Regions from separate parts of the Streptomyces hypolithicus genome, predicted to be linked through region 1. Evidence: riboswitches for the same ligand, from Rfam matches in the RefSeq annotation. Region 1 holds a riboswitch; each other region holds the start of a gene.
The links. A riboswitch is a leader RNA that binds a small molecule or an ion and turns the genes downstream of it on or off. The one in region 1 is predicted to bind cobalamin.
Positions count from the first base shown of each region.

Region 1 (9,664 bases):
CAGCCGTCGTAGCCCAAGTCGGCCTTGTCATCGGAGAGGTCAGCGAGCCCGCCGGTCACGGCGTAGCCGGCGGTCTGTGTGTTACCGAGTTCCACGACGTCCGGCGGGGTGTCCTCGGAGAGCGCGGTGGTGAGCTTCTCCTGGATGCCGTTCCACTGCTGCTTCTCGACCTTGACCTTGACGCCCGGGTGCTTGGCCTTGAACTCCTTGTTGACGCCGGCCATCCACTCGTCGGGAGCCGAGCCGTCCATCACCCACACCGTGACCGACTTCGCTCCGCCGGAGGCGTTGCTCTTGCCTCCGCCGTCGTCCGAACCGCACGCGGCAATGCTGACCATCATGCCCGCGACGCCTATCGCCGCGATGAGCTTGCGCTTCACGCCATCACTCCTCAGGGATGCCTGCAACCCCCTGCCCACCGCCAAGACTTACGCCGATGTACTGCCCGGGGCCGGGTTCTGGTCTTTAATGGTTTAGACCAGTACCGGGAGCTTGGCCTAGACCTTTAGGGGTGTCAAGGGTGTATAAGAAGGGCTCTCGCGTCCGTTATCGGACCGACACCTGAGTAAGGGCGACGACCCGCGACAAGGCCGTGCCACCATGTGAGCCGCGACAGTCGGAGGAGCCGGTGACGGCAACAGCACAGAAGTCGGGAAGGCGGGCCATGGCCACGGACGGGGGCGGCACGGAAGCCGAGGGCGGAGCGGCGGCGACCCGTACCGCGCGCGTGCCCAAGTACTACCGGCTCAAGCGGCATTTGCTGGAGATGACCGAAACCCTGCCGCCGGGCACCCCCGTACCGCCGGAGCGGACGCTGGCCGCCGAGTTCGACACCTCGCGTACGACTGTGCGCCAGGCCCTCCAGGAGCTCGTCGTCGAGGGTCGGCTGGAGCGCATCCAGGGCAAGGGCACCTTCGTGGCCAAGCCGAAGGTCTCCCAGGCGCTGCAACTCACCTCGTACACCGAGGACATGCGGGCACAGGGCCTGGAGCCCACCTCGCAGCTCCTCGACATCGGTTACGTCACGGCCGACGACACCCTCGCCGGGCTGCTCGACATCACGACCGGCGGACGGGTTCTGCGGATCGAGCGGCTGCGGCTCGCGAGCGGCGAGCCGATGGCGATCGAGACCACGCACCTGTCGGCGAAGCGCTTCCCTGCGCTGCGTCGCTCGCTGGTCAAGTACACCTCCCTCTACACGGCGCTGGCCGAGGTGTACGACGTACGCCTGGCCGAGGCCGAGGAGACCATCGAGACGTCGCTCGCCACCCCGCGCGAGGCGGGGCTGCTGGGCACGGACGTGGGTCTGCCGATGCTGATGCTCTCCCGCCACTCGATCGACAGGAACGGCGAGCCGGTGGAGTGGGTGCGGTCGGTGTACCGCGGCGACCGCTACAAGTTCGTGGCGAACTTGAAGCGGCCGACGGACTGAGGCGGCGGCGAGCCACGGGCGGCCGGGGGTCCGGGGGTTGCCCCCGGGACAGCACAGCGTGGCGAACTTGAAGCGGCCGACGGACTGAGGCGGCGGCGAGCCACGGGCGGCCGGGGGTCCGGGGGTTGCCCCCGGGACAGCACAGCGTGGCGAACTTGAAGCGGCCGACGGACTGAGGCGGCCGACGGACTAGTCGGCGGTCCGAGTCGGCGCGGCGATTTGGGTGCTCGGCTAACTAATCGTCAGCGGGATGGTACGGCCCTGACCTGCGGTGGTCGTGCCGTGTCCGTACCGATATGCGGACAGGGGGTTACGGACGGCGGTCACAGCACCTAGATTTCGCGCACGTTACGAGAAAGATCGCGCGAGGGGACGGATCGTCATGCCGGAATCGCCAGCACCAGCGCAGGAACAGGGACGACGGGGAGCGTTGTCCCCGAAGTCCATCGCAATCTGGGGCTCGGTAGCCCTCGTCAGCGCCATCGGATGGTCCGTACTCGCCCTGTCGCGCGGGGAAGAGATCTCCGCCGCCTGGATGCTGGCGGCAGCCCTCGGTTCGTACGCCATCGCGTACCGCTTCTACTCGCGGTTCATCGCGCACCGCGTCCTGAAGGTCGACAAGAACCGCGCCACACCCGCCGAGCGGCTCGACAACGGTGTCGACTTCCACCCGACCGACCGCCGCGTCCTGTTCGGGCACCACTTCGCCGCCGTCGCGGGCGCCGGACCCCTGGTCGGACCCGTACTCGCGGCGCAGATGGGCTACTTGCCCGGCACCATATGGATCATCGTCGGCGTCATCTTCGCCGGCGCCGTCCAGGACATGGTCACGCTGTTCTTCTCCACGCGCCGCAACGGCCGTTCGCTCGGCCAGATGGCGCGGGACGAGATCGGCCCGTTCGGCGGTGCGGCGGCCCTCGTCGCCGTGTTCGCCATCATGATCATCCTGCTCGCGGTGCTCGCCCTGGTCATCGTGAACGCGCTCGCGCACTCGCCGTGGGGCGTCTTCTCCATCGGCATGACGATCCCGATCGCCCTCTTCATGGGCGTCTACCTGCGCGTACTGCGTCCCGGCAGGGTCAGCGAGGTGTCGGCCATCGGCGTCGCGCTGCTGCTGCTCGCCATCGTCTCAGGCGGCTGGGTCGCGGAGTCGTCGTGGGCCGACACGTTCACGCTGGAGCCGGGCACGCTCGTCATCTGGATGATCGTGTACGGCTTCCTCGCCTCCGTACTGCCCGTGTGGCTGCTGCTGGCGCCGCGTGACTACCTCTCGACCTTCATGAAGGTCGGCACGATCGCACTGCTCGCCGTCGGTGTATTCATCGCCCTGCCGACGATGAAGATGCCCGCGGTCACCGACTTCGCGACCAGCGGCGCCGGACCGGTCTTCGCCGGCTCGATGTTCCCGTTCGTCTTCATTACCATCGCCTGCGGCGCGCTCTCCGGCTTCCACGCCCTGGTCTCCTCGGGAACCACCCCGAAGATGGTCCAGAAGGAGACGCAGATCCGGATGATCGGTTATGGCGCCATGCTGACCGAGTCGTTCGTCGCGATCATGGCGATGATCACCGCCTGCATCATCGACCCCGGCCTGTACTTCGCGATCAACTCGCCCGCCGGTGTGATCGGCGACAACGTCCAGGCCGCGTCGGAGGCCGTCACCAACCTCGGCTTCTCCATCTCCCCCGAGGCACTGACCCAGGCGGCCAAGGACGTCGAGGAGCAGAGCCTGCTGTCGCGCACCGGTGGCGCGCCGACGTTCGCGCTCGGCATGGCGGAGATCTTCTCCGCGGTGATCGGCGGCGCCGGCCTGAAGGCGTTCTGGTACCACTTCGCGATCATGTTCGAGGCGCTGTTCATCCTCACCACGGTGGACGCCGGCACCCGCGTCGGGCGCTTCATGCTTCAGGACATGCTGGGCAACGTCTACAAGCCGTTCCGCCAGGTCAGCTGGAAGCCGGGCGTCTGGTTCGCCAGCGCGGTCGTCGTCGGCGGCTGGGGCTACTTCCTGTGGGTCGGCGTGCACGACCCGCTCGGCGGCATCAACCAGCTCTTCCCGCTGTTCGGCATCGCCAACCAGCTGCTGGCGGCCGTCGCGCTCGCCGTCTGCACCACGCTGCTCGTCAAGTCCGGCCGCCTGAAGTGGGCCTGGGTCACCGCGATCCCGCTCGCCTGGGACGCGGCGGTCACGCTCACCGCGAGCTGGCAGAAGATCTTCTCGGACGACGTGAGGGTCGGCTTCTTCGCCCAGCGCGACAAGTACCAGACGGGCATCGACGCGGGCCAGGTCCTGCCGCCCGCCAAGTCCATGGACGACATGCGGACCGTCGTCACCAACTCCACGGTCGACGGCGTGCTGTGCGCGCTCTTCGCGATCCTGATCGTGGTGGTGCTCGTCGACGCGGCCCGCGTGTGCGTCAAGGCGGTCCGCGACCCGCAGAGCGTGGAGCTCCACGAGTCCGAGTACGTCGAGTCCAAGATCGTCGCACCCGCGTCGATCATCGCCACCAAGGAGGAGAAGGCCGAGCTGGTCGCAGCCGGCGTCGGCTCCGAGGGCGGCGTCCGCAAGGAAGGCGCCCAGGTCGGAGCGGGGAAGCCGGAATGACCGGGCCGGATGTACGCCGGGCGGTCGGCCGGATCCGCTGGTACGTCCGCGAGCTGACCGGCGAGGCGGCGTACGACCGCTACGTGGCGCACGCGAGGTCGCACGACCCCGGTGCTTCGGTGATGACCCGCCGCGACTTCGAACGCAGCCGCACAGACGCCCGAGAGGCAGACCCCCGCGAGGGCTTCCGCTGCTGCTGAGAGCCGCACGCACGGGCCGCCGCGTCCCCTTCGGGGTGCGGCGGCCCGTCGCCGTCAGCGCACCCACTCCTTCAGTGCTTCGGTTTCCAGCGTGATTTCCACCGGGCCCGGCAGCGCCAGGGGCTTCCCGAAGGGGACGGTGCGCGCGTTCTCGTACCGGACGCCGTCGGGCTCGCTGTAGACGGTCGCCTCGCAGGTATCACGGTCGATCAGCAGGTAGACCGGAATGCCGGTCTCGGCGTAGGCACGCGGCTTTGCCATCCGGTCGCGCTGGTCGGTGTCGGTGTCGTAAGACGTGACCTCGACAACCATCAGCACGGAATCTGGATCGGCCCAGTCGCCCTGGCCGACGAAGGCGCCGCTGGGCGCGAGCGAACCGTCAGGCCGGGTGCGGCCCTTCCGGTACGCCTGCACCTTCAACCGTTCCTGGGCGGTGAGCAGGAGTGAGTCCTGTCTCGCCGGCACGCCCCGAACGGTCTTGGGCGCACTGGTCCTCCGCTTTCGCGTCCCGGGTGGCGACGCATATCGTGTATGCGGTCCGTCCCGGGCGGGCGGAATCCCTACGACCTGGCCATGTGGGTGTGACCAGAGGCGACGGGGAGGCCCCGAGCCATCTCTCTGGTGAAACGGGGGCCCCGACTGCTGACGCCACACCCCGCGTCCCAGATCGCACCGAGAACGTCACGCACCCCCCACCGGACACACCCGCAGAACGTCACACCGTCCACCCCATCGTGTTCATGTTCGCTAAAACCATGTGCTCGCCCAGCAGTTGTGAACCCCTGATCGGGATAGAGCCACAGCTCGGGCTGCGACTGCAGACAGATACGCGTCAGCCACTCGATGATCCGCCCGTGGTCCCCGTCCGGCACGACCCTGCTCCTCAGCCTCCCGTCGATGAGCTCCAGCCGCACGCCCTCAGTCGTGCGGGCCAGTATGCGGGTGGCCTCGTCGAACTCTTCGGGGAGCAGGTGGGGCCGGTCGGTGATCGCTGTCATGGGGCGTACCTCCTTTGTGTTCACGACGATAGCGGAGCGCTGTGACAGCGGCAGTCACTCTTCCCGCGCGACACAACATGTGGGGGCTGCATCATCCAACCGCCCCCACATGTATGCTCAACCTCGCTGTCGCCGCAGGGGAATCCGGTGCGAATCCGGAACTGTCCCGCAACGGTGTGATCGGTGCGCTTTTGCGCACCCCGGAGTCCGAGGACCTGCCGACGGCGTATCCGATTCGACCGAATCGGATACCGACACGTCCGGGCCTCGCGGTTGGGCCGATGGATGCGACGCGGTGTGCCGCCCCCCAAGGGGCGAGGTGTGCCCGTACGTCCCCCTCTCCCCCCGCCGGCCCCGAGCCGAGCGAGGAGAGCACCCCGTGACCATCGCGCCAGCCGATCCGGCAACTGCCACGGATTCGACGGAGGCGGCCGAGCCGTCGGGCGGTCCCGGCACCGTACTGCTGCGGACCCTCACCGACCTCACCGCCGACCTCCCCGACACCGACCCCGGCCGAGTCGCCGCGGCCGCCCTGCGCGGCCGCAACGCCGCTTCCGACGCGGCGGAGTTGCGGGGGCTGGCGACCGACGCCGCCGCCGGCCTGATCTCCGAGGACCCGGCGTACTCCCGGCTCGCGGCCCGCCTCCTGGCTCGTACGATCCGCGACGAGGCGGCGACACAGGGCGTGCGTACCTTCTCCGACTCGGTCGCCGTCGGGCACCGCGAGGGCCTGATCGCCGACCACACAGCCGGCTTCGTGGCCGCCCACGCGGCCCGCCTGGACGCGCTGATCGACGCCTCCGGTGACGACCGGTTCGGCTATTTCGGCCTGCGCACGGTCTACAGCCGCTACCTCCTGCGCCACCCCATCACGCGTCAGGTCATCGAGACGCCGCAGCACTTCATGCTCCGCGTCGCCTCGGGCCTGGCCAAGGACGACTCCGCCACGGCCGCCGACGAGGTCGCCGCGCTGTACCGGCTGATGAGCCGCCTCGACTACCTCCCGTCGTCGCCGACGCTCTTCAACTCCGGTACGCGCCACCCCCAGATGTCCTCCTGCTACCTGCTGGACTCGCCGCTCGACGAGCTCGACTCGATCTACGGCCGCTACCACGAGGTCGCCCGCCTCTCCAAGCACGCGGGTGGCATCGGACTCTCGTACTCACGCATCCGCGCCCGGGGCTCGCTGATCCGGGGCACGAACGGCCACTCCAACGGCATCGTGCCGTTCCTGCGCACGCTCGACTCGTCGGTGGCCGCCGTCAACCAGGGCGGCCGGCGCAAGGGCGCGGCCTGCGTCTACCTGGAGACCTGGCACGCGGACATCGAGGAGTTCCTGGAGCTGCGCGACAACACGGGCGAGGAGGCGCGGCGTACGCACAACCTGAACCTCGCGCACTGGATCCCCGACGAGTTCATGCGCCGCGTCGACGCGGACGCCGACTGGTCGCTGTTCTCGCCCTCCGACGTGCCCGAGCTGGTCGACCTGTGGGGCGACGCCTTCGACACGGCGTACCGCAAGGCGGAGGCGGACGGGCTGGCCCGTACGACGATTCCCGCGCGCCAGCTCTACGGTCGGATGATGCGCACCCTGGCGCAGACCGGCAACGGCTGGATGACCTTCAAGGACGCGTCGAACCGTACGGCGAACCAAACGGCGGAGCCGGGCTCCGTGGTTCACTCCTCCAACCTCTGCACCGAGATCCTGGAGGTCACGGACGACGGCGAGACGGCTGTCTGCAACCTCGGTTCCGTCAACCTCGGTGCGTTCGTTCTCGGGAACGGCGAAATCGACTGGGAGCGCCTGGACGAGACCGTCCGTACCGCGGTCACCTTCCTCGACCGGGTCGTCGACATCAACTTCTACCCGACCGAGCAGGCCGGCCGCTCGAACGCCAAGTGGCGCCCGGTGGGCCTGGGCGCGATGGGCCTCCAGGACGTCTTCTTCAAACTGCGGCTGCCCTTCGACTCTGCCGAGGCCCGCGACCTGTCCACGAAGATCGCCGAGCGCATCATGCTCGCCGCCTACGAGGCGTCCTGCGCCCTCGCCGAGGCCGAAGGCCCGCTGCCCGCCTGGGAGAAGACCCGCGCGGCCCGCGGCGTCCTGCACCCCGACCACTACGGCGTCGAGGTCAGCTGGCCGGAGCGGTGGGACGCGCTGCGCGCCCGTATCGCCAGGACCGGCATGCGCAACTCCCTGCTGCTCGCGATCGCGCCGACGGCGACCATCGCGTCCATCGCGGGCGTGTACGAGTGCATCGAGCCGCAGGTCTCCAACCTCTTCAAGCGCGAGACGCTCAGCGGTGAGTTCCTGCAGGTCAACGCCTATCTGGTGGAGGACCTGAAGAAGCTCGGCGTCTGGGACGCCCAGTCCCGCGAGGCGCTGCGCGAGGCGAGCGGCTCGGTGCAGGGCTTCAGCTGGATCCCCCAGGAAGTACGGGCGCTGTACCGCACGGCGTGGGAGATCCCGCAGCGCGGCCTGATCGACATGGCCGCCGCCCGCACGCCGTACCTCGACCAGTCCCAGTCGCTGAACCTCTTCCTGGAGACGCCGACCATCGGGAAGCTCAGCTCGATGTACGCCTACGCCTGGAAGAAGGGGCTCAAGACGACGTACTACCTGCGCTCGCGCCCCGCCACCCGCATCGCGCGCGCGGCCGGCTCCGGCGCGTCGGCGGGCGCGACCATCCCCGTACAGCAGGCCCCCGCAGCGCCCGCCGTCGCTCCCGTCACTTCCGTCACTCCCGACGCGGACGCGATCGCCTGCTCCCTTGAAAACCCCGAGTCCTGCGAGGCCTGCCAGTAATGAGTTCCACCGACAAGAACCTGCTCGACCCGGGCTTCGAGCTGACGCTGCGTCCCATGCGCTATCCGGACTTCTACGAGCGCTACCGGGACGCGATCAAGAACACCTGGACCGTCGAGGAAGTCGATCTCCACTCCGACGTCACCGACCTCGCCAAGCTCTCACCCGGTGAGCAGCACATGATCGGACGGCTGGTCGCGTTCTTCGCGACGGGCGACTCGATCGTCTCCAACAACCTGGTGCTGACCCTCTACAAGCACATCAACTCCCCCGAGGCGCGCCTGTATCTCTCGCGCCAGCTCTTCGAGGAGGCCGTGCACGTCCAGTTCTACTTGACGCTGCTCGACACCTATCTCCCCAACCCGGACGACCGGGCGGCGGCGTTCGACGCGGTCGAGGAGATCCCGTCGATCCGCGAGAAGGCCCAGTTCTGCTTCAAGTGGATGGACTCGGTCGAGAAGATCGACCGCCTGGAGTCGAAGGCCGACCGCCGCCGTTTCCTGCTCAACCTGATCTGCTTCGCGGCCTGCATCGAGGGGCTGTTCTTCTACGGAGCGTTCGCGTACGTCTACTGGTTCCGTTCCCGGGGCCTGCTGCACGGCCTGGCGACCGGCACCAACTGGGTGTTCCGCGACGAGACGATGCACATGAACTTCGCGTTCGAGGTCGTGGACACCGTCCGCAAGGAGGAGCCCGAGCTGTTCGACGAGGCTCTCCAGCAGCAGGTCACCGACATGCTGAGGGAGGCGGTGGAGGCGGAGCTGCAGTTCGGCCGCGACCTTTGCGGTGAGGGTCTGCCCGGCATGAACACCGAGTCGATGCGCGAGTACCTCCAGTGCGTCGCCGACCAGCGCCTGGAGCGCCTCGGTTTCCCCGCGGTGTACGGCTCACAGAACCCGTTCTCGTTCATGGAGCTTCAGGGCGTCCAGGAGCTGACGAACTTCTTCGAGCGCCGCCCGTCGGCCTACCAGGTCGCGGTCGAGGGTTCGGTCGCCTTCGACGACGACTTCTAGAAGACGGCGACTCTAGTGCCCCTCGCGGCGCTAGTGCCGCGACCGGCAATGTTTGCCCCACAAGGAGCGTCGTCCAGTGCGTGCGATCGCAAGGCGGCCGGAAGCCCTTGGATGGGGTCCCCCCTGCTCGAACGAAGTCGAGCGCTTGGGGAAGGAGCTACCAGGGCTTTCGGTCAACGCGGCGAGCGTGCGTGCTGGACGACGCGACGGGGCAAAGCTTGCCGAGAGGGCCACTGGAAGCCGTACCCGGCTGCCGGCGTCGTCGCGCCGGCGGCCGGGGGCGCGGCGTAACCGGGTACGGAGGGCCAGCGGACGCTAGCAGCCGCTCGTCGCCACGGACCGCGTCGCCGGCCGCCGGCCGGACGCGCTGCGCACCGTGCCGGTCGGGCGCGGGCGGGGGTTCTCAGCCTCACGGAGTTGCCGGTCGATCCGGCGGTCCCTGGCGTGACCGATGAAGGACGGGAGGGTGAGGAGGACGAAGACGACGATGACCGCGAGGTAGTTCGTGAAGGTTTCCATGGCTTCACTGTGGTCGCCCCGGCCTGAAAAAGTCAGTGGCAGGACTGTCATGGAACATCGAATTACTGCCATACTGGCCCCATGCTGAAGA
Region 1 covers NZ_CM128811.1:1,727,146-1,736,809, forward strand. The annotation lists gene ACU6WZ_RS07910 (extracellular solute-binding protein) at 1-380, opposite strand, end outside; gene ACU6WZ_RS07915 (GntR family transcriptional regulator) at 665-1,432, shown strand; gene ACU6WZ_RS07920 (carbon starvation CstA family protein) at 1,815-4,037, shown strand; gene ACU6WZ_RS07925 (YbdD/YjiX family protein) at 4,034-4,237, shown strand; partial or broken gene ACU6WZ_RS07930 (Uma2 family endonuclease) at 4,292-4,657, opposite strand; gene ACU6WZ_RS07935 (hypothetical protein) at 4,798-5,235, opposite strand; cobalamin riboswitch at 5,349-5,472, shown strand; gene ACU6WZ_RS07940 (ribonucleoside-diphosphate reductase subunit alpha) at 5,615-8,041, shown strand; gene ACU6WZ_RS07945 (ribonucleotide-diphosphate reductase subunit beta) at 8,041-9,054, shown strand; gene ACU6WZ_RS07950 (hypothetical protein) at 9,370-9,573, opposite strand; gene ACU6WZ_RS07955 (helix-turn-helix domain-containing protein) at 9,655-9,664, shown strand, end outside.

Region 2 (9,664 bases), 3.3 Mb from region 1:
GGCCAGTTCCCGCGCGGGGTGCCATGGGGCGATGGCGTCGTCCGGGCCGTGGAAGATCAGTGTGGGGATCCGCAGCGCCTGGGGGTCGGCCGCTTCGCGCAGCCGGTCGCCGCGCAGGCCCGTGCGGCCCTGTACGGCCCGGACGGCGAGCGGGAGCAGCGCGCCGGGAACGCGGCGGGCGCCGGCCAGGGCGCGCACGGTGGCTTCCCAGTCGAGGACCGGTGAGTCGAGGACGAGGCCGCTGATGCGGTCGCGGAGCGGGGAGTCGGCCGCTGCGTGCAAGGCCATGGCCCCGCCGGTGGACCAGCCGTGCAGGATGACGCGTTCCGCGCCGTGGCGGACGGCATGGCGAATCGCGGCGTCGAGGTCGCGCCACTCGGAGTCGCCGAGGTGGCCGAGACCGCCCGGTGCCTTGGGGGCGCCGGTGTCACCCCGGTAGGCGATGTTCAGGACGGGGAGGTGGTGCGCCTGGAAGAAGCGCAGCAGGTTCATGGGGTGTTCGCGGGTGGTCCCGAGGCCGTGAGCGGTGATCACCCAGGTGTCGCGGTCTCCTGGTACGAACCAGGCGGGGAGTACGCCGAGTTCGCCGGGCACCTCGACGTCGGTGTGCGGGACCCCGAGAGCGCTGCGCGGATCGCCGACGTACAGCTGTGGGGTGATCCGTACACGGGAGCCGGTTTCGAGCGTGCCGAAGCTGACGCGTTCCAGGCGGCGCACGACGGTGTCGGCGGTGTGCGGCGCGTCCTCGACGACGGGGCCGACGACCGCGTGGACGTGCGGACCTTCGATGCCGTACGTGCCGGGGCGCAGGGACGGCAGCCCACGGGTCAGGGTGACCTGCCCTGCGGTGGCGGCGTGCACGGTCAGGCGGGGGTCGGTGGGCAGCGGTCTGCCGGGCGACGACTTGAGGGCGGAGTCGCCGGCGTAGCGCCCGATCGCGACCGCGGCCGCGCCGACGCCGATGAGTATGGTGACGGCCGCTGCCGTCGCTTTAGCCGGGCGCACCGCTCCAGTGTCCGCACACCCGGGCCGATCGGCCAGTGGGCGGGGTCAGGCGGGTTGGCCGTAGCCGGCCAGTTTGGCCGACACCTCGCGCAGCTGGGCGGCGGAGAGCAGAGTGGGTTCGCGTCCCGGTACGGAGCTCGCGGTGAGCCAGAGCCGGCACATCCACTCCAACTGGGCGGTGCGGTCGTAGGCCTGGTCGAGGGTGGCGCCGTAGGCCATGGTGCCGTGGTTCTGGAGCAGGCAGGCGGAGCGGTCGCGCAGGGCGAGCAGCATGTTCTCGGCCAGTTCCGGTGAGCCGTACGTCGCGTACGGGGCGGTCCGGACGGGGCCGCCGAGTGCGGCGGCCATGTAGTGCACGAGGGGCAGTTCGTCGACGAGGGTGGAGACGGCCGTGGCGTGCACGGCATGGGTGTGGACGACGGCCCCGGCGTCCGTGCTGCGATAGAGCGCGAGATGCATCGGGAGCTCGCTGGTCGGGGCGAGGTCGCCGAGGACGCGGTTGCCTTCGAGGTCGACGGCCACGGCGTCCTCGGGGCGCAGCCGTTCGTACGGCACTCCGCTCGGGGTGACCAGGACGAGCCGGCCGACCCGTACAGAGACATTGCCCGAAGTGCCGACGACCATGCCTTCGCCGACCGTCCTGCGGGCGGTGGCCACCAGGTCGTGCCATGCCCGCTCGATCGCCTGCGCCTGCGTCGCGTCCTGTCGCTGCTCAGCCATGCGCAGATCCTGCCAGCAGCGGCGGAGGCGAGAGGAGGCGGGCCGGCCCCACCCAGTCACGCAGCGTGAGTGCTGGCCTCGACAGAGGGCGCCGCGCCGGGCGGGGCAGGCCGTGCGGGAAACGGCTGCCGCTCGGCCCATCCGGAATGCCCCTGCGAGCGCCGGGCGCAGTGACAAGGATCTCCCCCGGCGGCCCTGTGGACGCCCGCTGAGTCGGGTGAGGTGCCGCCCGGCCTGCAATCGCTGCGCTCCGGCCTCAACCGGAATGCCCGTGCCGCGCTTTGAGTCACCGCACCGCCTGCGTCAGTTCATCTTCCGTTCACTCAGGTTGCCTACGTTCCACGTGCCACTGACGTCCATAGATTGCCTGGGTAAATGGAACACATCACCCTGCTGCTCGCGATCGTGATCGTGACAGCTCTAGTGTTCGATTTCACGAACGGTTTCCACGACACCGCCAACGCGATGGCGACCACCATCTCGACCGGCGCTCTGAGGCCCAAGACCGCGGTGGCCATGTCTGCCGTGCTCAACCTCGTCGGCGCGTTCCTGTCCGTGGAGGTCGCCAAGACGATCTCCAGCGGCCTCGTCACCGAGGACGGCATCACACCCCAGGTCATCTTCGCGGCGCTCGTCGGCGCGATCCTCTGGAACCTCATGACCTGGCTGATCGGTCTGCCGTCCAGTTCCTCCCACGCCCTCATGGGCGGTCTGATCGGCGCCACCATCGCCTCAGTCGGCGTCAGCGGCGTCAACGGCGGGGTCGTCGTCACCAAGGTGCTTCTCCCCGCGATCGCCGCACCGCTGGTCGCCGGAATCGCCGCCTACCTCGCCTCCCGGCTGACTTACCGGATCGGCCGCAACGCCGACCCGAAGGCCACGGCCAAGGGCTACCGCGCAGGCCAGATCACCTCGGCCGGCCTGGTCTCCCTCGCTCACGGCACCAACGACGCGCAGAAGACGATGGGCATCATTACGCTGGCGCTCATCGCGGGCGGTGTGCTCGCCCCCGGCTCCAACCCTCCGATGTGGGTCATCTTCTCCGCCGGCCTCGCGATCGCCCTCGGTACGTACCTCGGCGGCTGGCGCATCATCCGCACCATGGGCAAGGGCCTCACCGACCTCCAGCCGCAGCAGGGCTTCGCCGCCCAGACCAGCGCGGCCAGCGTCATCCTCGCGTCGTCCAACCTCGGCTTCTCGCTGTCGACCACACACTCCTGCTCCGGCGCCGTGATGGGCGCGGGACTCGGGCGCAAGGGCGGCGTGGTCCGCTGGTCCACCGCCACCAGGATGTTCGTCGCCTGGGGTCTGACGCTGCCGGCCGCCGGTCTGGTCGCCGCCGCTTCGGAGTTCGTCACCAAGCAGGGCGACTGGGGCGTCGCCGTCATCGCGGTCTTCCTGGTCTCCGCCTGCACCGCGATCTGGTTCATCTCCCGCCGCCAGGTGGTCGACCACACCAACGTCAATGATGTCGGGGATGTCGACAGCGACGACGGGCGCGCGGGAGTCGTGACCACCGCCATGGCCGCGGTCAGCGTGCCGCCCACCGCCGGTGCCGTCGCCGCCGCTGAGGAGTTCAAGACCCCCATCCCGGCCCCGGCCGGCGCCTCCCCCGAGCCGGCCAGCCCGGCCAAGGTGTAAGGACAGAACCAGATGAAGATCGACTGGGCAGCTCTCGGCTCTGTGTTCGGCGTGAGCCTTGTGGCCACTGTGGCTCTGGTGGGCCTGTTCACCCTGGGCATCGTGGCCCTCGCCAAGCAGGAGGGCGCCGCCGCTCAGAGCGGCGGCTCCGCCGTGATGGCGCGCACCGGCGCGTACGCCTGCTTCGCGCTGTGCGCGTCGGCCGTGGCGTACGGGATCTACCTGATCGTCGCCTGACGCACCTCCCGCCCCTGACGTACCTCCCGCTCCTGACGTACCTCCCGCTCCACGGGCACCGCCCCGCCACCGGCCCCCACTACGGGCCACCGGCGGGGCGGTGTCCTGCGCGCGTCCGTGCGCGCGTCCGTGCGCGCGTCCGTGCGCGCGTCCGTGCGCGCGTCCGTGCGCGCGTCCGTGCGCGCGTCCGTGCGCGCGTCCGTGCGCGCGTCCGTGCGCGCGTCCGTGCGCGTCTCCGTGCGCCTGTCTGTTTGCGTGTCCGTGTGCGTGTCTGTGTGCGTGTCTGTGTGCCCCAGCACACTCTCCCCTCGCAGGTCAGCGGCAAGTTGACGCCGCTGACGGGGCATGGTGGACTGCCCCAGCCGAAATACGGCGGCACGAGAGGAAGCCCGGTGCGAATCCGGTGCGGTCCCGCCACTGTGACCGGGGAGACGAGAAATCGTCGGCTCCCCCGGAAGTCAGGAACTCTCACCGCCGGTCACGTCGAACCAGGGCGCGGACCCTGAGTGAGGACATACCGCCATGCCCGGCTGCCGTTCAGTCATTCCTGTGATTCCCGTGTGTACGCGCGCACTTCGAGGCGCGTCGGCCTGCTGAGCCATGCGTGCCGATCGCATCTTCGCGTACGGCGCCACCGCCGGCCTGATCGGCGACCTGCTGCTCGGTGATCCCCGCCGTGGGCATCCGGTCGCCGCGTTCGGGCGGGCCGCGGGCGCCGTCGAGTCCCTGCTGTGGCGTGACCACCGCGGGTGGGGCGCGGTGCACACCCTGGTGTGCGCCGGCGCTGCCGCCGGCGCCGCCGTGCTCGCCTCCCGCGCCGTACGCCGCTCCCCCGCCGCCGCCCTCGCGCTGACCGCCGCCGCCACCTGGGCCGTCGTCGGGGGTACGTCGCTGAGCCGCGAAGCCCGGGCCGTCGGCGGGGCGCTGGCGGCCGGGGACACCGAGGTGGCCCGCGAACGCCTGCCCCACCTGTGTGGGCGCGACCCGCAGGCCCTGGACGCGCAGCAGATCGCCCGGGCCGTCGTCGAGTCCGTCGCCGAGAACACCTCCGACGCCGTCGTCGGCGCCCTGGTATGGGGCGCTGTGGGCGGTGTGCCCGGCCTGGTGGCCTTCCGCGCCGTGAACACCCTCGACGCCATGGTCGGCCACAAATCGCCCAGATACACCCGCTACGGCTGGGCTTCGGCCCGCCTCGACGACGTGGCCGGCTGGCCCGGGGCCCGGCTGACCGCCGCGCTCGCCGTGATCGCGGGCGGCGACCCGCGCGGCGCGCTCCGCGCGTGGCGCGCCGACGCGTACCGGCACCCGAGCCCCAACGCGGGCCCGGTGGAAGCCGCCTTCGCAGGGGCGCTCGGCGTGCGGCTCGGCGGGACGCTCGCGTACGCCGGCCGCGTTGAGCACCGGCCGGTACTCAACGCCGCCGGGCGGCCCGTCGGCGTGGCGGACATCGAGCGGGCCGTACGGCTCTCGCGCCGCGTCGGGGCGCTGGCCCTGGCGGCGGCCGTCGCGGGCCGGCCGGCCGTCGGCGCGCTGCGGCGGGCGGCACGTACCGGGGCACGCATACGTACCGGCGCTGGCACACGTACCGGCATACGCACACGTACCGGCGTACGCAACGGAAAGGGACGCGCATGAACGGTTCGTTGGGGGGTGGCCTGCTCGTCGCGGGAACCACGTCCGATGCGGGCAAGAGCGTGGTGACCGCCGGGATCTGCCGGTGGCTGGCGCGCCGGGGAGTGAAGGTCGCGCCGTTCAAGGCGCAGAACATGTCGCTCAACTCGTTCGTCACGCGCGAGGGCGCGGAGATCGGCCGGGCACAGGCCATGCAGGCGCAGGCGGCACGCGTCGAGCCGACCGCGCTGATGAATCCCGTGCTCCTCAAGCCCGGCAGTGACCGCAGCAGTCAAGTGGTGCTGCTGGGCAAGCCGGTGGGCGAGATGAGCGCCCGCGGGTTCTTCGGGGGGGCCGGGGGGTCCGGAGGGTCTGGGGGGTCGTACTCCGGGAAAACGCTGTACGGGGGGCGACAGGAAGCGCTTCTCGGGACCGTCACGGACTGTCTGCGGGAGTTGCGGGGCACGTATGACGCCGTGATCTGCGAGGGGGCGGGCAGTCCCGCCGAGATCAATCTGCGGCGCACCGACATCGTGAACATGGGCATCGCGCGAGCGGCCCGGTTCCCGGTGGTCGTCGTCGGCGACATCGACCGGGGCGGTGTCTTCGCGTCCTTCTTCGGTACGACGGCCTTGCTGAGCGCCGAGGACCAGCAACTGGTCGCGGGCTACCTGGTCAACAAGTTCCGCGGCGACGTCTCGCTGCTCGAACCGGGGCTCGACATGTTGGAGAGCCTCACCGGGCGGCGTACGTACGGTGTGCTGCCCTTCGCGCACGGCCTCGGCATCGACGAGGAGGACGGCCTGAGAGTGTCGCTTCGGGGCACCGTACGGGAGTCGGTCGTCGCGCCGCCTCACGGCGCGGACGTGCTGCGCGTAGCCGTGTGCGCCGTACCGCTCATGTCGAACTTCACCGACGTCGACGCGCTGGCTGCCGAACCGGGCGTCGTGGTGCGGTTCGTGGACCGGGCAGAGGAGCTGGTGGACGCCGACCTGGCCATCGTGCCGGGCACCCGCGGCACGGTGAAGGCCCTCCAGTGGCTGCGCGAGCGCGGCCTCGCCGACGCGCTGGCCCGGCGCGCCGCCGAGGGCCGGCCCGTGCTAGGCATCTGCGGCGGCTACCAGCTGCTGGGCGAACGTATCGAGGACGACGTCGAGTCGAGAGCCGGGACGGTCGACGGCCTGGGCCTGCTGCCGGTACGGGTGCGGTTCGCGGTCGAGAAGACACTCGCGCGGGTCTCCGGCACCGCCCTGGGCGAGGCCGCCGAGGGGTACGAGATCCATCACGGGGTCGCCGAAGTGCTGGGCGGCTCAGGGTTCATCTTTGACAGCACCCGTGACGGCGAACCACACAGCCTGGACGGCTGCCGCGTCGGTTCCGTCTGGGGCACCCACTGGCACGGCTCGCTGGAGAGCGACGGCTTCCGGCGCGCGTTCCTGCGCGAGGTCGCCGCCGCCGCGGGCCGCCGCTTCGTACCGGCGCCCGACACGTCGTTCGGGGCGCTGCGCGAGGAGCAGCTCGACCGCCTCGGCGACCTGATCGAAGAACACGCTGACACGGACGCGCTGTTGCGGCTCATCGAGTCCGGCGCGCCCTCCGGCCTTCCCTTCATCGCACCTGGAGCGCCCGCATGAGCATCGAGAACCCCCAGAACATTGTGCTGTTGCTGTCGACCGCCGACACCGATCTGCTGGCGGCCCGTGCCTCCGGGGCCGGTTACCGGATCGGCAATCCGACCCGTATCGACGCGTCCGAGGATCTGCCCGCGCTCCTGGCGGGCGCTTCGGTCGCCGTCGTACGGCTGCTCGGCGGCAAGCGCGCCTGGGAAGACGGCCTCGCGGTCCTCAAGGCCTCCGGGATTCCCACGGTCCTGCTGGGTGGCGAGACTATGCCGGACGCGGAGCTGATGGCCGAGTCGTCGGCGCCGGCGGGTGTCGTCGCCGAGTCGCTGCGCTACCTCGTCGAGGGCGGCCCGGGAAACCTGGTGGAGCTGTCCAGGTTCCTGTCCGACACCGTGCTGCTGACCGGTGTGGGCTTCGCGGAGCCGCAGAAGATGCCCGAGTGGGGGGTGCACGGCAGTCGGGCCTACACGGAGGGACGCCCCACTGTCGGTGTGCTCTTCTACCGGGCGCACGAACTGTCCGGAAACACCTCCTTCGTCGACGTGCTGTGCGATCAGATCGAGGCGCAGGGCGCCAACGCCCTTCCGTTGTACTGCGGTTCACTGCGCAGTGCCGACCCCGCGCTGTACGAGGAGCTGGGCCGGGCCGACGCCCTGATCGCGACCGTACTGGCCGCGGGCGGTACCCGGGCGAGCGACGCCTCGGCGGGCGGCGACGACGAGGCGTGGGACATCGGCGCGCTCGGCGATCTCGACGTACCCGTGCTGCAGGGCCTGTGCCTCACGTCGTCGCGCGCCACCTGGGAGGCGTCGGACGCGGCGCTGTCCCCGATGGACGCGGCGATGCAGGTCGCCATCCCCGAGTTCGACGGCCGGCTGATCACCGTCCCGTTCTCCTTCAAGGAGATGGGAGAGGGCGACGTGCCGGTGTACGTCGCCGATCCCGAGCGGGCGGCCCGCGTCGCCGGTATCGCGGTGCGGCACGCCAGGCTCGCCCACAAGCCGAACGCGAGCAAGCGCCTCGCGCTCGTCTTCACCGCGTACCCGACGAAGCACGCGCGGGTCGGCAACGCCGTGGGCCTCGACACTCCCGCGTCCGCGATCCGCGTGCTCGACGCCCTGCGCGACGCCGGTTACGGCGTCGAAGGCCACCCGGACAACGGCGACGAGCTGATCCACCGGCTCATCAACGCGGGTGGCCACGACGTGGAATGGCTCACCGAGGAGCAGCTCGCCGCAGCGCCCGCGAGGGTGCCGCTCGCCGACTACCAGGAATGGTTCGACCAGCTGGAGCCCGCGCTGCGCGACGGCATGCTGGAGCACTGGGGCGAGGCGCCGGGGCAGCTGTACGTCGACGGTGACGACATCGTGCTGGCGTCCCTGCAGTTCGGGAACGTCGTCGTGATGATCCAGCCGCCGCGCGGTTTCGGGGAGAATCCCATCGCGATCTATCACGACCCGGACATGCCGCCGTCGCACCACTACATGGCGGCGTACCGCTGGCTGGACCGTACTTTCGGTGCGGACGCGATCGTGCACATGGGCAAGCACGGGACGATGGAGTGGCTGCCGGGCAAGGGCCTCGGCCTGTCGGCGGGGTGCGGGCCGGACGCCGTGCTGGGCGAGCTGCCGCTGATCTACCCGTTCATCGTCAACGACCCGGGCGAAGGCACCCAGGCGAAGCGGCGCGGGCACGCGACCGTCGTCGACCACCTGGTGCCCCCGATGGCGCGGGCGGACACGTACGGCGACCTGGCGAAGCTGGAACAGTTGCTGGACGAGTACGCCCTGGTCAGCGACCTCGACCCGACGAAGGCACCGGCGGTGCGGGCGCAGATCTGGACGCTGGTGACGGCGGCGCAGCTCCACCACGACCTGCACCTGGACGAGCAGCCGGACGACGACGACTTCGACGAGTTCGTAATGCACATCGACGGCTACCTGTGCGAGATCAAGGACGTGCAGATCCGCGACGGCCTGCATGTGCTGGGCGGCGGCCCCGAGGCCGAGGCGCGAGTCAATCTGGTGCTGGCCGTGCTGCGGGCCTCGCAGGTGTGGGGCGGCCGGGCGAACGCGCTGCCGGGGCTGCGGGCTGCTCTCGCCGAGCACTTCGGTCTGTCCGAGAAGGAGCTGCTGGGCGAGCCGGGTGCGGCGGTGAAGGTGGCCGACGCTCTGACCGCGCTCGTGGCGGGCCCGGCGCGGACCGGCGCCGACGCGATCGACCTGCTGGAGCAGCTGTGCCGGCGGCTCGCGGAGGGCATGGAGGAGCGGCGCTGGGACACGGCGGAGGCGGCTGGCCTGGTGGACGAGGTCATCGGGGTCGAACTGCCGGACGCGGTGGCCGTGTTGCGGTTCGCCTGCGACGAGGTGGTACCGAGGCTGGCGCGTACGACCGACGAGATCGGCAACATCCTGCACGCGCTCGACGGTGGCTTCGTGCCGGCCGGGCCGTCCGGGTCGCCGACGCGCGGTCTGGTGAACGTGCTGCCGACCGGGCGCAACTTCTACTCCGTCGACCCGAAGGCAATTCCGTCACGGCTCTCCTGGGAGGTCGGTCAGGCGCTTGCCGACTCGCTGGTGGCGCGCTATCTGACGGACAACGGTGAGTATCCGAAGTCGGTGGGCCTGACGGTGTGGGGTACGTCGGCGATGCGCACCCAGGGCGACGACATCGCGGAGATCCTGGCGCTGCTGGGCTGCCGTCCGGTGTGGGACGACGCTTCGCGGCGGGTGACGGGCTTCGAGGTGGTGCCGCCACAGGAGCTGGGGCGGCCGCGCATCGATGTGACCGTACGGATCTCCGGGTTCTTCCGGGACGCGTTCCCGCAC
Region 2 covers NZ_CM128811.1:5,022,053-5,031,716, reverse strand. The annotation lists gene ACU6WZ_RS23645 (alpha/beta hydrolase) at 1-1,005, opposite strand, end outside; gene ACU6WZ_RS23640 (class II aldolase/adducin family protein) at 1,051-1,725, opposite strand; gene ACU6WZ_RS23635 (inorganic phosphate transporter) at 2,101-3,366, shown strand; gene ACU6WZ_RS23630 (hypothetical protein) at 3,379-3,603, shown strand; cobalamin riboswitch at 3,926-4,093, shown strand; gene ACU6WZ_RS23625 (cobalamin biosynthesis protein) at 4,204-5,238, shown strand; gene ACU6WZ_RS23620 (cobyric acid synthase) at 5,247-6,848, shown strand; gene cobN (cobaltochelatase subunit CobN) at 6,845-9,664, shown strand, end outside.
Region 2: it holds a riboswitch for cobalamin, as region 1 does, so the genes downstream of both, ACU6WZ_RS23625 (cobalamin biosynthesis protein) here and ACU6WZ_RS07940 (ribonucleoside-diphosphate reductase subunit alpha) in region 1, are expected to answer to the same signal.

Region 3 (9,664 bases), 2.2 Mb from region 1:
AGCTGCGGCTGATCACCTGCGGGGGCACGTACGACAAGAAGGCGAAGACCTACACGGCGAACGTCGTGGTCTCGGCCTACCTGACGAACGAACTGCCCCCGCAGTCAGGTCCGTCCGCCGCTGGGCCCGCCGACATCCCCGCCGGGGGCGCCGAAACCCCCAGCCTGTCCGGCGTTTGAGGACCGGGGTCCGGGGCGGAGCCCCGGTTGTGGGAAGGGGCGGGTAGGGGACTAGGGCCTGTCCGGCGGATCATCGCCGGGGCCGCGGCGTCTGGTGCGGCGCCTCGCGGCGTTGCCGAAACACCCGAATAGCTCCGCTATCAGGGCGCTCCGGTGCCTTGCGATGCACCGCACCAGACGCCGCGACCTGCCCGACCCTGATCCACCGGACAGGCCCTAGCCCGCCGCAGGCGCCCCCACCGCACCCGCACCCGCACCCGCACCCGCACCGGCACTCGCACCCGCACCGGCCCGCGCCCGCCGCGCCGCCCGCAGGCCAAGCCCGCCGAACACCACCCCGAACACCGCCCAGAGCAACGCCTGGGAAGCGACCGACAGCATCCGGAAGTCCCACAGCAGCGTCGCCGCCACCGGCACCTCGTCCGGATTCCCCGGCAGCGCGAACAGCACCACGAGCGTCGCCACCACGGCACCGCCCACCGCGATCTGGCGCAGCGGCAGCGATCGGTCGGCAAGGCGTACGTACACCTGCCGGGCCAGCATCATCCCCAGCACGCCGATGACGACGGAGGCCAGCCACAGCGCCTGCCGGTTCTCGACCGTCCCGGCGTCGCCGACGCCCGGCGGGTTGGCCGGGTAGCGCAGCCCCGGCAGTAGTGAGACCGCCAGGAAGGCGGCCGCGGCGAAGCCCATGGCGCGCTGCCACGGCCGTTCGCCGAGCCCGGAGCGCCGGTGCACCAGCGCGTACGCGAGGGCGAAGAGGATACCGAGGGCGAGACCGGCGATCACCGCCGTCACCACCAGACCGGCGTGCTGGGTGGAGCGGGAGAACAGTTCCTCGTGATGTGCGACGGCCGCCCCGGCCGCCTCATGCGCGTGCGCCTCGGCGGAACGCGCCTCTTCGAGGCGGATCGCGCGGTCCATCAGGGGCTCGGCGAGGAGCAGCGAGAAGAGCCCGGCGGCAAGGCCGGCCACCCCGCCCGCCGCGAGGCCGCGTCCGAGCAGGGGGAGTACGGAAACAGACATGGACGTACGGCCCCGATCAGTGGCAGGGGGCACCGAAGAGGTGCCGGCCGTCGTGCGAGAACTCGTGCAGGTAGTCGCCGGTCGCGGCGACGACCGTGCCGTTGTCCATGAAGACCGCGTAGAGAGCGATCAGTGCCACGATCGCGGCCGCAGCCATGATCAACCAGTCGCGGGTGCTGGTCGCGGCGGACGCGACCGACGCGGTGTCGGTGTGCTGCGCGGTGTGCAGGGACATACCGGTGGGCCTCCTTCTGGGGTTTCCACGCCCCATGGCAGGAGGACGACGGGTCAGTTCCTGACTTCCGTACGGGCGCCCCGTCGTGCGGGGCCTTCCCATGGTCACAGTGGCGGGACCGTCCCGGAATCGCACCGGGTTCCTGCTCACCGTCGCCTCGATGTGTGGAGTTGTCATGCCGAGAGTCCCAGCCTGGCCGAACACTGTCAACAGGCCCCCAGGGCCTGTCCGGCGGACCCGAAGCCCACGCCCCCTGTAAGGGGGACCGGTGTGCCAGGATGGTTTGGACCAGTTGTGTCCGGGGAGGGGCGCGGCTGCGGCCGGGGGCCTCATCACACATGGGTGTTGCCAAGGGGGATTGCATGTACGGCAGTTGCAGCGGCCGTGAGCGAAGTCGGATCCGGATGTCCGTGGTGGGGGCTGTCGGGGCCGCGCTGCTGGTGGCGGGCTGTTCGGGTTCCGGCGGTGGTGGCGGCGGCGAGACCGAGCAGCCGCAGATGAGGCAGCAGCCGAAGGGCAGCGACCCGTACTGGGTCAATCCGGAAGGCACCGCCGCCAAGCAGGTCGCGGCGTACGCCGATGAGGGCGACGACGAGAAGGCCGCCCTGATCAGGAAGATCGCCGAGCAGCCGACCGGCGAGTGGCTCGCCGCGGAGAACGCCGAGGCGCAGACCAAGGGGTACACGGAGGCGGCCGAGCGGGCCGACCGTGACGCACTGCTCGTCCTCTACAACATTCCGCACCGCGACTGCGGGCAGTTCTCGAAGGGCGGCGCCGCCGACGGCAACGCCTACCGGGCCTGGGTCGAGGGCATCGCCAAGGGCATCGGCGACCGCCCGGCGACCGTGATCCTGGAGCCGGACGCGGTGCTCCACCTCGTCGACGGCTGCGCGCCGGAGGAGTTCCACGCGGAGCGGTACGACCTCCTCAAGGGCGCCATCAAGCGGCTGAAGCAGCTGCCGAAGGCCAAGGTGTACCTGGACGCGGGGAACGCGGGCTGGAAGTCGCCCGATTCGCTCTTCGAGCCGCTCCAGCGGGCGGGCATCGCGGACGCGGACGGCTTCTCGGCGAACGTCTCCAACTTCCAGACCACCGAGGTGAGCAAGGAGTTCGGCAAGACGCTCTCGGTGAAGGTCGGCAACAAGCCCTTCGTCATCGACACCAGCCGCAACGGCAAGGGTGCGTACACCGAGGGCGACCCCAAGGAGAACTGGTGCAATCCGCCGGGCCGCGCGCTCGGTGAGAAGCCGACCACCAAGACCGGCGACGAGCTGGTCGACGCGTACCTGTGGATCAAGCGTCCCGGCGAGTCGGACGGCGACTGCAAGGGCGGCCCGAAGGCCGGCGAGTGGTACCCGGAGTACGCGCTCGAGCTGGCCCGTAACGCGGAGTAGCAGCAGCGCCGTACGGGGAGAGGGGGCCACCTGGGTCGGGTGGCCCCCTCGACGTCGCTGCTGCCCGCTGCGTTGCCGATGTCCGGAAAGTACCGAAGCCCCCTCACTTTCGGTGAGGGGGCTTCGGTGATGCGTGCGCCGCCAGGGACTCGAACCCCGGACCCGCTGATTAAGAGTCAGCTGCTCTAACCAACTGAGCTAGCGGCGCCTGCTGACCCGGTGAACTTTACCCGACAGGCGTGGGTGCTTCGACCGGCCACGCCGCGTACTGTCCGATAAATTACCATTTGGACAGTCAACATGCATGATGTCCGGACAGTTGAAACACTGTCACCTGAGCACAGCACAGCACAGCACAGCACAGCACAGCACAGCACAGACCTCACCTCACCGACCTCATCACAACCACGGGAGGGGAACGCATGACGATGCCGGTGTTCGAGGAGTTCGAGCCCGCGGCCGACTGCGGCTGCGCGGGCTGCGTGAAGGAACGCCGGGCGGCGGTGTCCGGCCTGCCGGTGGTGTGCGGCGGGCACCCCGGGGCGCGCGGAGCCCGCCGTGCGCTGGTGCTGGCCACCGCCGCGGGCGTGGTCCTCGGCGGCGGGGGCGGCCCCGGTCCTGGCGGGCACCGCCCCCGGGCACGCGCCCGCCAGGACCGGGGCCGACCGCGACCCGGAGCCGGCGACACCGCAGGGCGGCGTCGGCCCGCTGCACGGCGGCCCGAGCCCGTCCGCCACGCCGCCCCTGCGCACCACGACCAGGGCCGACATCATCGACCGGGCGAGGCGCTGGGTGGACGCGAAGGTTCCGTACAGCATGGAGAAGTACTGGTCGGACGGGTACCGGCAGGACTGCTCCGGCTTCGTCTCGATGGCCTGGAACCTCGCGGGCAACGAATGGACGGGGAGCCTCGCCGAGTACGGGGTGCGCATCACCAAGGACGAGCTGCAGCCCGGCGACATGCTGCTCTTCCACAATCCGGCCGCCCCCGTGAAGAACTCGCACGTCACGATCTTCGGCGACTGGACGACCCCGGCGCGCACCCACTTCGTCGCCTACGAGCAAGCCCGCCCGCAGACCCGCGCCCAGGCGACGCCGTACGCGTACTGGAGCAACTCGGGGCGCTACATCGCCTACCGCTACAAGGCGATCAGCGCGGGTGGATCGCCCGGTACGCCCGGTGCGACGGTGTACCCGGGAGCGAGGTCCTTCGGGCCAGGGGCGGACAACGCGCACGTCACCCGGCTCGGGCGGATGCTCGTCGGCCGGGGCGCCAAGCGGTACTACCGCGAGGGCCCCGGCCCGCGCTGGGGCGACGCGGACCGCCGCGCCACCCAGGCGTTCCAGCGCGCCCAGGGCTGGCGTGGCCCGGACGCGGACGGGCTGCCGGGATCGCGGACATGGCAGCTGCTCGTCCGCAACCAGGGCAAGGACATCCAGGGCGGCGGCGGCAGCGGAGGCGGTACAGGCAGCCCGGCCGGCACCGCGTTCCCCGGCCGGGAGCACTTCAGACCCGGGCAGTCCAACTCGTACGTACACAAGCTCGGCAAGCAACTGGTGAAGAAGGGCTTCGGCAAGCACTACGCGTCGGGGCCGGGCCCGCGCTGGAGCGAGGCGGACCGGCGCAACGTCGAAGCGTTCCAGCGGGCCCAGGGCTGGCGCGGCACGGCGGCCGACGGCTACCCCGGCCCACGGACCTGGCAGCGGCTCTTCGCTTGACGGAGGCCATGACGGAGGCACCGATGACATCAACCACTTCAACGACCCCGACCCCGGCGGACCCCTCCCCGGAGGCGCCCGCCCCAGAGGCGTCAGCCCCTGAGGCGCCCGCCCCGGCTCTCGCCAAAGCCGACCACCCCAACCCCGGCGAATCCGCCCCCACCGCACCCGAAGCTCCCATCCCACCCGCACCCGAAACCGCCACCCCTCACGACCCGTTCCCCGCTCCCATCGAGCCGGCGTCCCAGGAGCCGACCTCCCAGGAGTCGGCACCTGCCGGGCTCGCATCCGGCGGGCCCGCGGTGACCCGCGAGACGGCTCCCTCCGAGCCGCCGCCCGGCAAGCCCGCGCCCGGCAAGCCCGCACCCGGCGAGTTCGGGCCCGAGGAGTTCGGGCCCGAGGAGTCGGTGTCAGGTGAAACCAGGTCAGGCGAGTCGGAGCCCGGCCGGTTCGGGCCCGGTAGGCCCGTGCCGGTACTCGGAGGGGCCGAGCCCGGCGGGCCGGAGGCGGCGGCCGAGTCGGCCTCTGGGGCGCCACTCGGATCGGCGCTCGGGTCGGCGCTCGGGTCGGCCATGTCGGCCCTCTGGTCGGCGTTTCGCGAGCCGGCGGCGCGCGAGTTCGTCGTCGGGGTGCCCGTGGCCGCCCAGTTGGGCGTACGCCGGAACGGGGCATTCGGGGTGGCGGAGGACGTCGACCGGCGGGCGCCCGTCATCAGGAACGAGTCCACCACCGAGATCCCGGTGCACCTCCTCTTCCGCGACGACACCGGCCCCACCGCCCTGACGCTCCCGCCGGGTGCCGCCGTCCTCGGGCGCACGCCGGGAGCCGGTGATCAGCCTCGTGTCCGCAGGCGGGCCGCCCTGCGGCCGCCCGCCGTGGCGTCCCGCCCCGTGCGGGTACGGTCCGCGCGTCCGGCCGCGCCCGCCGACCCGCGGCTCGCCGAACGGCCCGGCCCGGTGCTGCCCGGCTGGGCGGCCCTCGCCGTCGGAACGGCGGCGCTCGCGGTGGGCGTGGGTCTGGTCTGGTGGACGGGGGCCGTGCCGGCCCCGGCCGCCGACATGCTGGGGCTGCCCCCGCGCCCGTACAACGGCATTCCGCTCTGGATCTGGGCGCTGCTTGCCCTGCTGGTGACGGTGATGGTCTTCGCGTACGGCGGCCTGGCCCGCGGGCGGGTCGGGTACGCGTGGGTGCTCTCGCTGTGCGGCGACTACCGGGGGAGCGTGCGGCGCTGCGGCCTGGTGTGGGTGAGCCCGCTGCTGCTGCGCCGGCGCGTCGACGTACGGCTTCGGCACTGGCGCAGTGAGCCGCTGTCCGCCGTCGACGCCAACGGCGTGGCGCTGCGGGTCGTCGTCCTGGTGGTGTGGCGGATCAGGGACACCGCACGGGCGATGCTCGCCGTCGAGGACCACACGACGTACCTGCGCGAACAGGTCGAGGCCGCGATGGCCCGGGTGCTCTCCCAGCTGCCGGCCGACGCGTTCCACGACGAGACGCCGACGCTGCGCGACGCGGAGGCGGTCGGCGACGCGCTGACCCGGATGCTGGCGGCGGAGGCCGCCCCGGTCGGCATCGATGTGTTCTCGGCCCAGCCGACACGGATCGAGTACGCACCGGAGCTCGCGGCGGCGATGCAGCGCACGCGGGTCGCGGCGCTCGACGCGCAGCACCGGGACAGCGTCCTGACGTCGGTGGTGGACGCGGTGGACGACACGGTGACCCGCCTGACCACGCGCGGGCTCGTGGAGCTGGACGACTGCGAGCGCCAGACACTCGTCAAGGACCTGACGGTGGCCTTCTACACCGGACGCGTGGGGGAGGTGTGAAGGCAGCCCGGCGGCGCGGAGGTGGCGGGCGGAGGTGGCGGGCGAAGGTGGCGTAAAGGGAGCGTAGGAGCTCGTAAGGGTGCGTAGGGAAAACTTCTTTCGTGATTGGTCTGGACCCCTCGACATGGCCAACTCTCGTCCATACATTGGAACTTGGTCTAGACCGCAGATCGCGCGCGCAGCACAGCTCACAGAACTTCCCCCACGTTCTCCTGGAGCCAAGCATGCGAAAGAAGGCAGGAGCAGCTCTGGTCGGCCTCGCAGTCGCCGGTGTGTCCTTCCTCGGCACCGGCAGTGCAACCAGCCACGGCTACACCGACTCCCCGATCAGCCGGCAGAAGCTCTGTGCCAACGGCACGGTGACCGGCTGCGGGAACATCCAGTACGAACCCCAGAGCGTCGAGGGTCCCAAGGGTTTCCCCGCCTCCGGACCGGCCGACGGCAAGATCTGTGCCGGCGGCAACGGAGGATTCGCCCAGCTCGACGACCCGCGGGGAGGCACCGGCTGGCCCGCCACCTCGGTGTCCGCGGGGCAGGGGTACGGCTTCCGGTGGCAGTTCACCGCCCGGTACCGGACGACCGACTTCCGGTACTACATCACCAAGAACGGCTGGGACTCCAGCAAGCCGCTCACCCGCGCGGCCCTGGAATCGCAGCCGTTCATGACCGTTCCGTACGGCGGTCAGCAGCCGCCCGCCACCCTGACCCACCAGGGCGCGATGCCGACCCAGAAGACCGGGCGGCACATCATCCTCGCCGTCTGGAGTGTGGCGGACACCACCAACGCGTTCTACGCCTGCTCGGACGTCAGGTTCTGATTCCGGCGCCTGTGACGCGCGAAAAGACCCTCGCTTCCACGAGGGTCTTTTCGTCAGGTGCGCCGCCAGGGACTCGAACCCCGGACCCGCTGATTAAGAGTCAGCTGCTCTAACCAACTGAGCTAGCGGCGCTTGACTCGTAAATAGTACCTGGTCCGAAGGGGTGCCCCGCACCAGCCCCGGTCCGGCCCCGCACAGGCCCCGGACCCGCCGCTCACAGGGCCAGCGACAGCGCCACCGGCGCCGCCCGCCGGTTCAGGGTGTCCGCCGCCGCGCGCAGCCGGTGGGCGTGCTCGACGGGCAGGGACAGCGCCAGGCAGCCCACCGCCGACCCGGCGGTCAGCGGCACGGCCGCGCACACGGTGCCCACGGCGTACTCCTGGAGGTCGAGCACCGGCACCGTGGCCGGCTGACTGTCCAGCGTGGAGAAGAGGACCCGCTCGTTGGTGATCGTCTTCGAGGTGAGCCGTGCGGTCTTGTGGCGTGAGAGATGGTCGCGGCGCCCGTTCTGGTCGAGCTGGGTCAGCAGGCACTTGCCGATCGCGCTCGCGTGACCCGCGGACCTGAAGTCCACCCACTCGTTGACCGCCGGTGTCAGCGGACCGTCGGCGACCCGCGTGATCCGGATCTCGCCGTCGATGTACCGGCTGATGTAGACCGCCGCCCCGACCGAGTCGCGCAGCTGGTGGAGCGTCTGCCGGAGCTTCGCCTGGAGCGCCTCGCGCCGGGTCGCCCCGGAACCGAGCAGGATGAGCGAGTCGCCGACGTTGTACGACCCGTCCGTGACCTGCTCGACGTAACCCTCGCGGCGCAGCATGAACAGCAGCGAGGTCAGATGGGCGGGCGGAAGACCTGTCTCGCGGGCTATCTGTACGTCGGTCACCCCGCTCGCGTGCTTGGAGACCGTCTCCAGCACACGCAGGGCGTACTGCACCGAGTGGAACGGCGCCGTCGGCTCCGGCTTCAGTGCCACGGTTTCCCCCTACCAGGTTGTGACCGCTTGCATCTGTTCCACGATAGCCGCCAAGAGCCGCTTGCGGGAAAGGTGTTGACGAGATTGACGGCGCGCCCCAGTCCTGTGCGCTGGGGCGCGCGACTGTGGCATATGCCGCAGTCATGATCCTGGCGGATCAGCGTCTCTCCGAGCCGTCATGAACCCTCTCTGAACCGTCTCAGCGTCGTCTCAGAGCACCGCGCCGAGGAACTCGCGAGTACGGTCGTGAACCGGATCGCTGAAGATCTTTTCTGGCGACCCGGACTCGATGACCCGGCCCTCGTCGAACATCAGGACATCGTCCGAGATGTCCCGGGCGAAGTTCATCTCGTGGGTCACGCAGAGCATGGTGATGTCGGTCGTACGGGCGATGTCGCGCAGTACGTCGAGGACCCCGGCCACCAGCTCCGGGTCCAGCGCCGACGTCACCTCGTCCAGCAGCAGCACCTGCGGCCGCATCGCCAGGGCCCGCGCGATGGCCACCCGCTGCTGCTGCCCGCCGGAGAGCTGGTTCGGCTTGGCGTCCTGCTTGTCGCCGAGACCGACCAGGTCCAGCAGGCCCTTGGCGCGCTCGGCGGCCTCGTCTTTCGACATGCCCAGCACCCGGACCGGGGCCTCGGTGACATTGCGCAGGACGCTCATGTTGGGGAAGAGGTTGAACTGCTGGAACACCATGCCGATGTTCTTGCGGACCTCGCGGACCTCCTTCTCGTCCGCCGGGAACAGCCGGCCGCCGTTGACATGGATCGTGCCCTCGTCGGGCTTCACCAGCGTCATCAGCAGCCGCAGGATCGTCGTCTTCCCGGACCCCGAAGGACCGATCAGGGTCACGTGCTTGCCCGGCTGCACCGAAAAGCAGAGGTTGTCGAGGACCGTGTTGTCGCCGAACCGCTTGGTGACGTTGTCGAAGCGGATCAGCTCACCGGACTGGGACTCACCGGACTGGGACTGGGACGGGGTGTCAGCGGACAAGACGACGCTCCAGGGTTCGCATGAGAAGAGAGGCCGGGTAGGCGATGAGGATGAAGGCGACACCGACGACGGTCAGCGGCTCGGCGTACTGGAACGTCTGCGCGCTCGCCAGCCGGGCTTGCTGGAGCATCTCCAGTACGCCGATGGCGATGAGCAGCGGAGTGTCCTTCAGCATCGAGATCACGTAGTTGCCCAGCGCGGGCACGATCCGCCGGATCGCCTGCGGCAGGATCACCGCGAACCAGGTACGGGAGACGGGCAGGCTGAGCGCCGTGGCGGCTTCCCACTGCCCGATTGGTACGGCGTCGATGCCGGCCCGGTAGACCTGCGCGGTGTACGTCGAGTAGTGCAGCCCGATCGCGAGGGTGCCCGTGGTCAGCGCCGAGTACTGCACGCCGAACTCCGGCAGCACGAAGAAGAAGAAGAACAGCTGCACCAGCAGCGGGGTGTTGCGGATGAACTCGGTGACGATGTTCACCGGCCAGCGGACCCAGCGCGGCCCGC
Region 3 covers NZ_CM128811.1:3,928,946-3,938,609, forward strand. The annotation lists gene ACU6WZ_RS18575 (class F sortase) at 1-179, shown strand, start outside; gene ACU6WZ_RS18580 (CbtA family protein) at 396-1,205, opposite strand; gene ACU6WZ_RS18585 (CbtB domain-containing protein) at 1,222-1,440, opposite strand; cobalamin riboswitch at 1,475-1,647, opposite strand; gene ACU6WZ_RS18590 (glycoside hydrolase family 6 protein) at 1,803-2,834, shown strand; tRNA gene ACU6WZ_RS18595 (tRNA-Lys) at 2,969-3,042, opposite strand; partial or broken gene ACU6WZ_RS18600 (peptidoglycan-binding protein) at 3,257-4,553, shown strand; gene ACU6WZ_RS18605 (SPFH domain-containing protein) at 4,577-6,376, shown strand; gene ACU6WZ_RS18610 (lytic polysaccharide monooxygenase auxiliary activity family 9 protein) at 6,601-7,194, shown strand; tRNA gene ACU6WZ_RS18615 (tRNA-Lys) at 7,253-7,326, opposite strand; gene ACU6WZ_RS18620 (IclR family transcriptional regulator) at 7,409-8,167, opposite strand; gene ehuA (ectoine/hydroxyectoine ABC transporter ATP-binding protein EhuA) at 8,378-9,160, opposite strand; gene ehuD (ectoine/hydroxyectoine ABC transporter permease subunit EhuD) at 9,150-9,664, opposite strand, start outside.
Region 3: it holds a riboswitch for cobalamin, as region 1 does, so the genes downstream of both, ACU6WZ_RS18585 (CbtB domain-containing protein) here and ACU6WZ_RS07940 (ribonucleoside-diphosphate reductase subunit alpha) in region 1, are expected to answer to the same signal.